3 regions of the Arsenicicoccus dermatophilus genome follow, and region 1 is predicted to be linked to each of the others. Evidence: riboswitches for the same ligand, from Rfam matches in the RefSeq annotation. Region 1 holds a riboswitch; each other region holds the start of a gene.

Region 1 (4,007 bases):
CAGCTGGGGCCCGTGCCCGTCGGTGAAGCACTCCTCGTCGAGGACGACGTGGGCGGTGAGGACCGGCAGGCCGCTGGCGATGGTGGAGGCATGCAGGTCGTGGACGTCCAGCACGTGCGGCTGGCCGGCCAGGTGGCGGCGCACCTCGTCCAGGTCGAGCCCGGCCGGGGTGGACTCCAGCAGGATGGTTCCGGTCTCACGGAGCAGCGAGAGGGCGCGCGGCACGATCAGCGTGGCGACGACCAGCCCGGCGACCGGGTCGGCGCGCTGCCAACCGGTGAGGATGATCACGGCAGCAGCGACGAGCACGGCCACCGAGCCCAGCGCGTCGCTCGCGACCTCGAGGAAGGCCGCCCGCATGTTCAGGTTGTGTCCTCGGCCCCCGGCCAGCACGAGCAGCGAGAGGACGTTGGCAGCCAGGCCGACACCGCCGAACACCGCCAGTCCCTGCGCCGCCACCTGCGGCGGGGCGATCAACCGCTGGACGGCCTCGACGATGGCGTAGGTCCCGACGACGAGCAGGAACGAGGCCTGCGCCGCGGCGGCGATCACCTCGGTCCGCTGCCATCCCCAGGTGCGACGGGCCGACGGCGGGCGAGCCATCAGCACGGCGGCGATCAGGGCGACGACGAGCCCCAGCGAGTCGGTGAGCATGTGGGCGGCGTCGACCAGCAGCGCGAGGCTGCCCGTCCAGGCCGCACCGACGACCTGGGTGACCAGCACCGTGGTGGTGAGGGCCAGCGTCACGGCCAGGCGGGCGCGGCCGTCCGACGACGCTCCATGATGATGATGATGTCCGGCGCCCATGTCAGACCTGCCCGTCCGAGCGGGACGGTCGCCCGGCGCCTGGCCGCCCCATGTGGTCGGACACGTGCACCAACTCTCGCCAGGGCCCGTGCGCGAGGCCCGATCGGGTCGAACGTCGGCAGGTCTTCGGACTCGGGATCGTTCACGCAGAGCGCCTTCCCAGCTCTCGCCAGTGGCATCGTGCCCTGCGCAGCTCCCCTACCGCTGCGCGTCAGTCCCGGACTCCGACCGGGTTCCCTGGCACCCCTCGGGTGCGACCGACCCACCGACCCTAGCCCTGGCTCCGTCGAGCCTGCAACACGCCGACCGGCGGCGTCGGTGCACCCGTCGAGCCGCGGTGGGTATGGCGGAGGAGCGGTCACGCCTCGAAGCTCCTGGGCAAGGACGCCTCGAGCTGCACGGCCAGGTCGCTGAGGCAGTCCGCGGGGTTCTGGCAGCAGGCTTCGGCATACAGGCCGGCGAGGAGCTCGACGAGCAGCAACGCGCCGCCGAGCAGCTCGTGCGGGTCGGCCGTCGAGGCGAGCACGGCCGCGGACTCGCGGTCCCCGCGGTGCCGGGCAGCCAGGATCCCCGCGGCGAGCTGGGCGTGCTCGACAAGCCTGGCAGGTCCCGTCCCGTGCGGATCGGGTCCGGCAGGTCCGCAGGTGTGCTCGGTCACGGCAGGATCAGGCCGGTGGTCTGCGCGGCGGCCCGGGCGTAGCGCTCCTGGACGTCGGCCCAGCTGACGACGTTCCACCACTGCTCCACGAAGGTCGCCTTGTCGTTGTGGTACTGCAGGTAGTAGGCGTGCTCCCACATGTCCAGCACGAGCAGCGGCACCAGGCACATCGGCAGGTTGCCCTGGTGGTCGAAGTGCTGGACGACGTACGTGCGCTGCGCGACCAGGTCCCAGGCCAGCACCGACCAGCCCGATCCCTGGACGCCGAGGGCGACGGCCTGGAAGTGGGCCCGGAAGGCGTCGAAGGAGCCGAAGTCCTCGTCGAGGCGGGCCGCGAGGTCACCGGTGGGCCTGTCACCCCCGTCGGGCGACATGTTCGCCCAAAACACCGAGTGGTTGACATGGCCACCGAGGTGGAAGGCGAAGTTCTTCTCCAGGGTCGACAGCGTCTCGAAGGACCCCTTCTCCCGCGCCTCGGCGAGCTGCTCGACGGCGGTGTTGATGCCCTTGACGTAGGTCGCGTGGTGCTTGTCGTGGTGCAGCTCCATGATCTCGCCCGAGATGTAGGGCTCCAGGGCGGCATGGTCGTAGGGCAGGTCCGGCAGCGCGTAGATGCTCATGCCAGCCATCCTGCCCGCGCCTGACTGAAAACGAAAGACGTTTTTCCACAACCGATTTCATTGCCACCGGCAGGGCAAGCCGCCCGGTGGAGGGGACGCCGGAGCGGACCCGCAGGGGGCCGGGTGACCTCCTGCGGGCCCGCACGAGTCCAGGTGCATGGCTGGCAGCGTGGACTCGCGGTCCCGCGGCGTGCGAATGGCGAGTCCAGCAGCCGCGGGAGATCTGTGGTCACCCGGGGGCCGGACCTCGGGCTCGCTCGGTCAGGTCGCCGGCGAGAGCGGCCAGCACCCGCTCCATGGCCTCGGGGACGGTGAGCGTGCCGCACTCCACGTCCTGCTCCGCGGCCCGGGTGGCCCTGCCGGCGTGCCCAGGACCGGACAGCACCAGCTGCAGCTCGTCCTGCACGACGGCCCGCAGCCAGTCCACCTGCTGGCGACGCCGCCGCTCCTCGAGGGTGCCTGCGGACCGCAGCCGATCACCGTGGTCGACCACGGCCTGCCACACCTCGTCGAGACCGTCACCGGTCAGCGCCGAGCAGGTGAGCACCTGGGGCCGTCCTTCGTCGGGACCGAACATGAGCCGCATCGCGACCGCCAGCTCGCGCGCCGTCACCCGCGCCTCGCCCGCGTGCTCGCCGTCGGCCTTGTTGACCGCGATGACGTCGGCCAGCTCCAGGATCCCCCTCTTGATGCCCTGGAGCTGGTCGCCGGAGCGGGCCAGCGCCAGGAAGAGGAAGGTGTCGACCATGCCGGACACCGCCACCTCGGACTGGCCCACGCCCACGGTCTCGACGACGACGACGTCGAACCCGGCCGCCTCCAGCACCACCATCGACTCCCGTGTCGCGCGGGCCACACCTCCCAGGTGCCCGCCCGACGGGGCGGGACGGATGTAGGCGTCGTCGCTGGCGGCGAGGGCCGCCATCCGGGTCCGGTCCCCGAGGATCGATCCGCCGGTCCGCGAGCTCGACGGGTCGACGGCCAGCACCCCGACCCGATGACCGCGCTCGACGAGCCTGGTCCCCAAGGCGTCGGTGAAGGTCGACTTGCCCACCCCCGGGACCCCGGAGATCCCCACCCGCCGCGCACGACCCGCCCCAGGAGCGAGCTCCCGCAGCAGGTCCCGCGCGAGCTCGCGGTGATCTGCTCGCGCGGACTCGACGAGGGTGAGCGCGCGGGCGACCACGGAGCGGTCCCGGGCGCGCACCCCCTCGACGAGCCGGTCCACGGAGAGGGCCTCATGCATCCGGGGTGGCCTCCGGCCGCTCCGGCACGGTGATGCCGTGGTGGTGCTCCAGGAGCTGCCGCAGCAGACCGCACGCGGCCCGCGGGATCACCGTCCCGGGCGGATAGATCGCGTCGGCGCCCTTCTCCCGCAGCTCGTCGAAGTCCTGCGCCGGGATGACCCCGCCGACGACGATCATCAGGTCCTGGCGTCCCATCGCGTCGAGCTCCGCCCGCAGGGCGGGCACCAGGGTCAGGTGCCCAGCGGCGAGCGAGGAGACCCCGACCACGTGCACGTCCGCGTCCACGGCCTGCCGGGCCACCTCGGCGGGGGTCTGGAAGAGCGGGCCCACGTCGACGTCGAAGCCCAGGTCCGCGAAGGCCGTCGAGATGACCTTCTGGCCACGGTCGTGGCCGTCCTGGCCCATCTTGGCCACGAGGATGCGGGGCCGTCGTCCCTCGGCCTTCTCGAACTCGCTCACCAGGTCGTGCGCCTCCGCCATGGCCGCCGAGCCTCCCGTCTCGCTGCTGTAGACCCCCGAGATCGTGCGGATCGCCGCGGTGTAGCGGCCGAAGACCCGCTCCAGGGCAGCGGAGATCTCCCCCACGGTCGCCATGGCTCGGGCGGCGTCGATCGACGCGCCCAGCAGGTTGCCGCTCTCGCCCGGGTGCTCGGCGACCCAGGTCAGCCGGTCGAG
Region 2 (4,007 bases), on a different contig from region 1:
GAGCCAGCGCTCACCGTCGCTCCCCTGCTGTGGAACCGGTGGGATGAGGCGACCCGGGCGCACAGCCTGCGCAACCACCTGCGGTTCCGCGTCGACTACGCCTGCGAGCCCATGGGTGTGGACCCCGAGCGTGCCCGCCGCTGGGTGGTGCTGCGCGAGCTGGACAACGCGTGGCACGCCGCCCGGGCAGCGGCCGGGCAGGAGCGGGTGACCCAGGCGATCACCATCATCAAGTCGATGACCGGCTGAGAGCTCAGGTCCCCTGCCGGGCCACGGCCAGGGCTGCCACCAGCTCCTCGACGCTGCGCACCCGGACGTCCGGGTCGAGCAGCCCCGCCCGGGCGAGCAGCTCGGTCGCCTGCACCTGCCAGGGATGCCGCAGCCGGGCCCGGGACACCAGATCCCGGTCGGCGAGCACCTCGGCCACCGGCCCCTGGACGACTGCGCCGTCGGCGACGACCGCGGCCTCGTCGGCCCACCCCAGCGCCGCATCCACCTCGTGGGTGGACAGCACCACGGTGGTGCCGTGCTCCTCCAGTCGCCCGAGCGCGCCGAGCATCTCGTCGACCCCCCGGGGATCCAGGCCGGCCGTGGGCTCGTCGAGCAGGAGCAGCTGCGGACGCATGGCCACGGCTCCGGCGGTGGCGGCCCGCTTGCGCTCGCCATACGACAGCTGGTGGGTCGGCCGATCGGCGAGGTGCTCGATCCCCAGGAGCGTGAGGGCCTCCGCGACGCGCTCACGGACCTGCTCGACGGGCAGCCCGAGGTTCATCGGCCCGAAGGACACGTCCTGGCGCACGTCGGCGCTGAACAGCTGCGCGTCCGGGTCCTGGAGCACCAGCTGCACGCGCTGCCGGTGGGCCCGAAGTCCCTTGCGCGAGTAGTCGACCGCCTCGCCGTCGACATACACCTGGCCAGCCGCGGGCCGGTGGCTGCCCGCCAGGCAGCGCAGCAGGGTCGTCTTGCCGGACCCGTTGGCGCCGAGGATCGCCAGCCGCCGACCCCCCGTCACCTGCAGGTCCGCGCCGTGCAGCACCTCCGGGCCGCCGGGATAGCCGGCCCGCAGCCCGCGGGCGACGAGCCGGTAGACCTCGGGGTCGCGCCGGCCGTGGTCGCAGCCGGGTCCGCGGTGGCTCATCGGGCCCCCAGCGCCCAGGACGAGGCCGACACGGTGGCGAGCAGCAGCAGCGTGCCGGCCACGAAGGCCGGGGAGTGCCGCTCGGTGCGGGGCAGGGTGAGCAGGGCCGTCTCGTAGCCGCGACCCGCGAGCCCTTCCTCCAACCTCCTGGCCCGGTCCCACGAGCGGGTGAGGACCGCCGCGGTGAGCATCCCCGCCGAGCGCAGGGAGGTGCGCCACCCCTGGTAGCCGAGGCGCCCCGCCTGTGCCTCCCGGATCTGACCCTGGGCCTCCAGGAGGACGAAGAGGATGCGGTAGGTCAACGAGGCCACCTCCACGCACGCGTCGGGCATCCGCAACCGACGCAGCGCCGTCAGCAGGTCCACGACCGGGGTCGTGGCCGCGAGCACGAGCACGGCCAGGGTCCCGGCCACCGCGTGCGCGGTCAGCCCGGCCGCCTCGGCCACCCCGCGGTGGGTGACGGCCAGCCAGCCCAGGCGCAGGTATGCCGGGTCCGCCTGCGGCGCACCGAGGCTCACCGCCACCGAGAGCCCGCTGAGCACGATGAACGCGAGCGGCGCCCGCATGGCCCGGGCGACCAGACCCGCCGGGACCCGCGCCCCGAGGAGGAGCACCACCAGGCTGGCGACGGCGACGAGCACGGACCCCGGCCAGGGGGGCAGCACCAGCGCCACGGCCATCAGCCCCAGGCCGAGCAGCGCCTTGTCCGCCACCGCGCGGGGGCGCCAGGCCCCCGCCCAGGCCGCGTCGTCGATCGCCAGGCCGCCGGACACGTCAGCTCCGGCCGCCGGTCTCGGAGCACGTCGGCAGGGAGTCCGCGGGGGCGCCGCCCGTCGGGAGCGACCGGGTCGAGCCCGACCCGGTGGCCTGGTGGGTGCGGTCGCGGCGGCCGTGCAGGCGGCCGACGACGTAGCCGAGCGCACCGGCCCCGATCGCCGCCTGCATGGCGAACAGCCCCGACTCCACCTCGCTGCTCGACGGCTCGAAGATGCTGTGGAACCACGGCCGGTAGCCGGGGTCGGAGGCGTCGATCGCGGCCGTGGCGGCCGAGTCGGTCCCGCCGAAGCGCTCGCCGTCCGCGGCGCCGCCCCCGGCGACGACGAACGGCAGCGCGAAGAGCACGACCAGGGCCAGGACGCATCCGAGGGTGATCCACCGTGCCCGGGTCATGCGACCACCTCCGGCTGCTGCGCGGCCGCGCGTCCGCGGCCCTCGGCGAGGACCCCGAGGCGGGTGAGCTCGGGGCGGGCGGCGTCGGCCAGGACCCGGAACACCAGGACCCCGAGGAAGCCCTCCGCCAGCGCCAGCGGGACCTGGGTGACGGCGAAGATGGAGAGGAACTTGCCCAGGGCGCCGAGGACCCCGGTGGCGTGGTCCGGGTGCGCCAGCGCCAGCTGCAGCGAGGTGGTGCAGTAGGTCGACAGGTCGGCGAGGGCCATGGCGAGGAAGACCCCCACCAGCTGCGGGGCCCCCAGCCGCCGGGCTGCGGCATACGCCCCATAACCCACCCAGGGGCCGACGACGGCCATGCTCATGACGTTGGCGCCCCAGGTCGTGATCCCGCCGTGGGCGAGCAGGAGAGCCTGGAAGATCAGCACGATCCCGCCGAGGAAGGCCATGACGGGCGGGCGGAACAGCACGGCCCCGAGGCCGGTGCCGGTGGGATGGCTGGACGAGCCCGTCATCGAGGGCAGCTTGATCGCCGACAGCACGAAGGTGAAGGCACCCGCGGCCCCGAGCAGCAGACGGTTCTCGGGAGTCTCGCGGACCTCGCGGACGACCTGACGGCCGCCGTGGACGACGAAGGGGGCGGCGATCGCGGTCCAGGCCGCGGCCTGCAGCGGGGGCAGATAGCCCTCGGTGATGTGCATGGGCACTCCTTCTGGGGGGGATGACGCGTCCCGGTGGAGATGGCCGAGGGGGCAGTCTCTGGCTGGCGCGGGGCAGACACCCGCGCTCACAGTGGCGCGACCGCGCCGGACTCTCACCGGCTTCCTGCGCACCCTCGGGATGACCCTTCGGAGTATGCCACAGCGCACCGAAATGAGAATGGTTATCACTGGTGTGATGGGTGTCGCCCGGTGCTGCTGACCGGTCCACCCCTACGCTCGTCCCATGTCCGCGACGGATGCCATCCTCGTCCCGCCGGTGCACCCCCCGCTGGAGCTGCGCACCGAACGCCTCCTCCTGCGCCCCTGGCGGCCCGACGACCGGGCGCCGTTCGCGGCGCTCAACGCCGACCCCGAGGTGATGGCCTGCTTCCCCGCACCCCTGTCCCGGAAGGAGAGCGACGACCTCGCGGACCGCTGCGACCGGCACGTCCACACCCAGGGATGGGGCCTGTGGGCGGTCGAGGTGGTCGGTGGCGAGCCCTTCATCGGCTTCGTCGGGCTCGACCAGCCCCGGTTCGCCGCGCACTTCATGCCCTGCGTCGAGATCGGCTGGCGGCTGGCCCGGCCCGCGTGGGGTCACGGCTATGCCACCGAGGGGGCGACCGAGGCGCTGCGCGTCGCCTTCGAGGTCCTGGGGCTCGACGAGGTGGTCTCCCTCACCTCCTCGATCAACCTGCGGTCCCGCGCGGTCATGCAACGGCTCGGCATGACGCACCACCTCGCCGACGACTTCGAGCACCCGCTCGTCGCGGCCGACGACGTGCTGCGCCACCACGTGCTCTACCGCGCCCGTCGGGGCGTCACCACCGCGACCGGGTCGGACCTGGGCACCCCGGCGCCCGAGCTCCCGGCCTGACCCGGCCCCCTACCGCCCTGGACCTGCCGTCCTCGGCCTGACCGCGGTCGACCCTCGGGCCTAGCCCCCGGGGAGCCGCGTGACCTGCGAGCGCCGGGGCGTGGCGACCGCGATCCGCTCG
Region 3 (4,007 bases), on a different contig from region 1:
GGCGACCCTCGACGACGACGCGCGGGCGATCTTCGAGGCCCGGCTGGCGACCCTGTGGGCCGACGTGGTGCGCCCGGTCCAGGGCTTGTACGGCGCAACGGTGGGTGAGGACACCGCTGCGCAGGTCGCCGCCGACCCTGCCCTGGACCAGGTCCTCGACCGCCTCGTGACCGTCGCCGCGCGAGCCTTCGCCGGACGACCGCAGGACCTGCACCTGCTCGACCAGCGCCGACTCTCCCAGCCCGACTGGTTCCAGCGGCCCGAGACGATCGGCTACGTCTGCTACACCGACCGCTTTGCCGGGACCTTCGCACAGCTGCCCGACCGGCTCGACCACCTCGCCGAGCTCGGCGTGACGATGCTGCACCTGATGCCGGTGCTGCTGCCGCGCGAGGGCGCCGACGACGGGGGCTACGCGGTCGCGGACTACCGGCGGACCGACCCGCGGCTCGGCAGCTTCGCCGAGCTGACCGCCCTCGCGAGCACGCTGCGCGCCCAGGGGATCTCGCTGGTCGTGGACCTGGTCTGCAACCACACCGCGCGGGAGCACCCCTGGGCGCGGGCGGCGGTGACGGGCGACCCCGAGGCCCGCGCGATGTACCACTTCTATCCCGACCGGACCATGCCCGACCGGTGGGAGCAGACGCTGCCCGAGGTCTTCCCCGACTTCGCGCCCGGCAGCTTCACCTGGGTGGAGGAGGCGCGGTCCTGGGTGTGGACGACCTTCAACGACTACCAGTGGGACCTGGACTACGCGAACCCCCGCGTGCTCGAGGAGATGCTCGACGTCGTCTGCCACCTCGGCAACGCCGGCGTCGAGGTCGTCCGCCTCGACGCCGTCGCCTTCCTGTGGAAGCGGCTCGGCACCAGCTGCCAGAACCAGCCCGAGGCACACCTGGTGCTGCAGGCCTTCCGTGCGCTCACCCGCCTGGCGATGCCCGGCGTGCTGCTGCTCGCCGAGGCCATCGTCGCGCCCGAGGACCTGGCGCCCTACCTCGGCCAGGGGGAGGCGACCGGCAAGGAGTGCGAGCTCGCCTACCACAACGTCTACATGGTCGCGCTGTGGTCGGCGCTCGCCGAAGGCTCCGCCCGACTGCTCACCCACACCGTGCGGGCGATGCCGCCGCTGCCGCCCACCGCCGCGTGGCTGGGCTACGTGCGGCTCCACGACGACATCGGGTGGGCGGTCAGCGACGAGCACGCCGCCGCGGTGGGCCTGTCCGGGCCGGCCCACCGCGCGTTCCTGTCGGACTTCTACTCCGGCGCGCATCCCGGGTCGTGGGCCGTCGGCGAGGTCTTCCAGGCCAACCCCGCCACCGGGGACCGCCGGATCAGCGGGTCCCTCGCGTCCCTCGCCGGTCTCGAGCAGGCTCGCCGGCTCGCGGGTGCCGAGCGGGAGCGGGCGGAGCTCCTCGGCATACGCCGGATCCTGCTGCTGCAGGGGCTCGTCCTGGCGCTCGGCGGCGTGCCGCTGATCTACATGGGGGACGAGATCGGGATGATCAACGACCGGTCGTACGTCGAGGACCCGGCGCACGCGGACGACAACCGCTGGCTGCACCGGCCGCGCATGGACTGGACGGCGGCGCAGCAGCGGCACGAGGCGGGCACGGTGCCGGCGCGGGTCTTCGAGGGGCTGCAGGCGCTCGTCGCCGCGCGGAAGTCCTTGCCGCAGCTGCACGCCCAGCAGGCCATCGACGCGGTGCCGCTGGACAACCCCCACGTCTTCGCGCTGTGGCGGACGGGCCCGCGCGGGCACTGCCTGGTGCTCGCCAACCTCACCGCCGAGCCGCAGCACGCGTCGATCCACGGGTTCGCGGGCTTCGGGCCGCTCTCGGGGCTGCAGGACGCGCTGACCGGCGAGGACGTCTGGTGGGACCTCACCCTCGACCCCTACCAGCAGCGCTGGATCGTCCCTGCCGGCGGCGGTCGGGCCGGCCGGGGTTGGTCGAGCAGGCGGATCCGACCGACCCAGGGAGGTCTGCTGCCGTGAGCGGGCCGGGGGCGGTCATCGCGGGAACCGCAACCGGCGGAACGCGTCCCGACGAGCCCCCTCCGCGCCGCCTGGATAGGTTGGGCCGCACTGGTCCGGCACACCCTCGGGCGCGCCGGGGCAAGAGGGAACCCGGTGCGAGTCCGGGACTGCGCCGGGGGCAGCCGCCCGCGGTGCAGCGGTGAGCGGGAACGACCGCGCCACACGCACTGAGCGGTCGGCTCGGGAAGCGGCGCCTAGGCCCGCGTGCAGGTCAGCCTGCCGCGCGACGCCCGCGAGTCCGAAGACCTGCCAGCGCGGCGACCCACCCGGGTCGTCGGACCCGACTCGGTCTGGAGGACCCATGCCCACCATGCTGTCGATGCGCGTCTCCCACTACGACGCCGCCGGCGCCCAGCGCCTGCGCGACGACCTCACCCACCTCGAGGAGGCCGCCCGGTCGGCCGACGCCACCGTGCCGTGGCTCGCCCGGCGCGAGGGCGACGAGAGCTTCCGGCTGGTGACGGTGAGCCTGGACGGCCGGCTGGCCGGGTATGCCGCCGGCACGCTGCGCGGCGACCACGTCGAGCTGCAGCGCCTGCTCACGGTGCCCGCCGCCGAGCACGCCGAGCCCGGGCTGACCCAGACCCTCGTCGACGTGATCATCGAGCTCTTTGCGCTGCGCCACCCCAAGGTCTCGCTGGCCTCCGACTCGCGCGCCCTCGGCCACCTGATGCACGTCGGCTGGCGCCCGGTCGTCGCCGAGGACCTCGCCGACGGGCAGATCATGGTGGAGCACATCGGCGTGCACCGCCACGGCTGATCCCGCGACCCGACGGGCCGTCCTTGCGGGGCGGCCCGTCGTGCGTCGTTCGGGCCCCTCCTGACGCACCGGAAGATACGCTCGGTGATCGACCGTGACTCTTGTCCTGGAGGGTGTATGCCGATCAACCAGCAGTCCGTGAACAACGCCGCCTCGGGCACCCTGATGGTGTCGAGCCTGGTCTCGGCGTGGCAGGCCTTCCGCCGCAAGGACTACGCCACCGCGGCGGCCGTGGCCGTGCCGAGCGGCATCGCGCTGTGGCGCATGGTCAGCTCGCGCGCCCGCCGCTGACCGCACGCCGGGACGTGGTCGCCGTCCCGTCCCGCCATACGCCTCGCGCCCGGCACCCCGCTCCCGTCCCACCCGGCGCGGGGGAGGTCAGCGTGGGGTGAGCCGCTCGGTCAGGGGGTGGTGCTGGTGGTCGCCGGCGTGGGCGAGGAGCTCGGGTCGGGGGCGTCCGCCACGACGGTCGCCAGCGTCAGCGGCGCGTCGGCGCGGCACACCCGTCCGGCGGAGGGCTGGGGCGCCTGGATCGAGCGACCGTTGACGGCGCGGACGTCGTCGTAGACCGGCCGCCCCTCGAGCAGGTCCCGGTAGCTGTAGCGGGTGAGGGTCTCCAGGCGGCAGTCGGCGCCGTAGCTGAGGATGTCGAAGGCATAGGGCTGGCCGTTGAGCTCGGCGCCCGCGGGGTCCTGGCTGTAGTGCGCGACGACCCCGCCCCCGGTGAAGGTGCCCAGCTGGATCCGGTTGCCGCGCAGCGCAGCCGAGTGCATGTGGCCGTTGAGGCGCACCCGGGCGGCGGGGAAGGCGTCCGCGGCATAGGGCTCGTGCGCCACGAGCAGGTCCAGACCGCGACGGAGGTCGGTGGCGACGGCGGCCGAGGCGGTCGGGTCCGGGGAGGCGCCCGGCGTGGTCGCGGGCGGCGCCGCTGCAGACGCACCGCCCGAGGTGGTCGCCCCCGAGGCGGCCGCACCCGACGACGTCGCCGCGCCCGGTGCGGTCTCCCCAGCCGCCGGTGCCGGCGTCCCGGCTCGCGTCGTGCTCGCGACCGGCGCGACCCGCCCCGACCGCACCTGCTCCATCGCGCGGTCGAAGCGCCGCGCGGCCGCCACCTGCCCCGCCGTGTCGCCGCCCTCGTCGCCGAACCACCGCGGGTCGTTGAAGCCCGCGACCTGCAGGCCCCCGATCGTGGCGACGGTGTACGTCCCCGCG

The links. Region 1 has a riboswitch for cobalamin ahead of MM438_RS14360 (cation diffusion facilitator family transporter). Riboswitches for the same ligand answer to the same signal wherever they lie in the genome.
Region 2: linked by a shared signal. The riboswitch ahead of MM438_RS09965 (energy-coupling factor ABC transporter permease) and the one ahead of MM438_RS14360 (cation diffusion facilitator family transporter) in region 1 are both predicted to bind cobalamin.
Region 3: linked by a shared signal. The riboswitch ahead of MM438_RS14740 (hypothetical protein) and the one ahead of MM438_RS14360 (cation diffusion facilitator family transporter) in region 1 are both predicted to bind cobalamin.

The regions. Positions count from the first base shown of each region.
Region 1 is NZ_JAKZHU010000002.1:228,048-232,054, reverse strand. It holds gene MM438_RS14360 (cation diffusion facilitator family transporter) at 1-807, opposite strand, end outside; cobalamin riboswitch at 909-1,084, opposite strand; gene MM438_RS14355 (hypothetical protein) at 1,166-1,465, opposite strand; gene MM438_RS14350 (superoxide dismutase) at 1,462-2,085, opposite strand; gene meaB (methylmalonyl Co-A mutase-associated GTPase MeaB) at 2,315-3,331, opposite strand; gene scpA (methylmalonyl-CoA mutase) at 3,324-4,007, opposite strand, start outside.
Region 2 is NZ_JAKZHU010000001.1:2,167,056-2,171,062, forward strand. It holds gene MM438_RS09945 (aminoglycoside phosphotransferase family protein) at 1-249, shown strand, start outside; gene MM438_RS09950 (energy-coupling factor ABC transporter ATP-binding protein) at 254-1,138, opposite strand; gene cbiQ (cobalt ECF transporter T component CbiQ) at 1,135-1,911, opposite strand; gene MM438_RS09960 (energy-coupling factor ABC transporter substrate-binding protein) at 1,913-2,308, opposite strand; gene MM438_RS09965 (energy-coupling factor ABC transporter permease) at 2,305-3,009, opposite strand; cobalamin riboswitch at 3,042-3,172, opposite strand; gene MM438_RS09970 (GNAT family N-acetyltransferase) at 3,254-3,886, shown strand; gene MM438_RS09975 (hypothetical protein) at 3,947-4,007, opposite strand, start outside.
Region 3 is NZ_JAKZHU010000003.1:58,910-62,916, reverse strand. It holds gene MM438_RS14745 (amylosucrase) at 1-1,993, shown strand, start outside; cobalamin riboswitch at 2,068-2,303, shown strand; gene MM438_RS14740 (hypothetical protein) at 2,337-2,795, shown strand; gene MM438_RS14735 (hypothetical protein) at 2,913-3,086, shown strand; gene MM438_RS14730 (metallophosphoesterase family protein) at 3,197-4,007, opposite strand, start outside.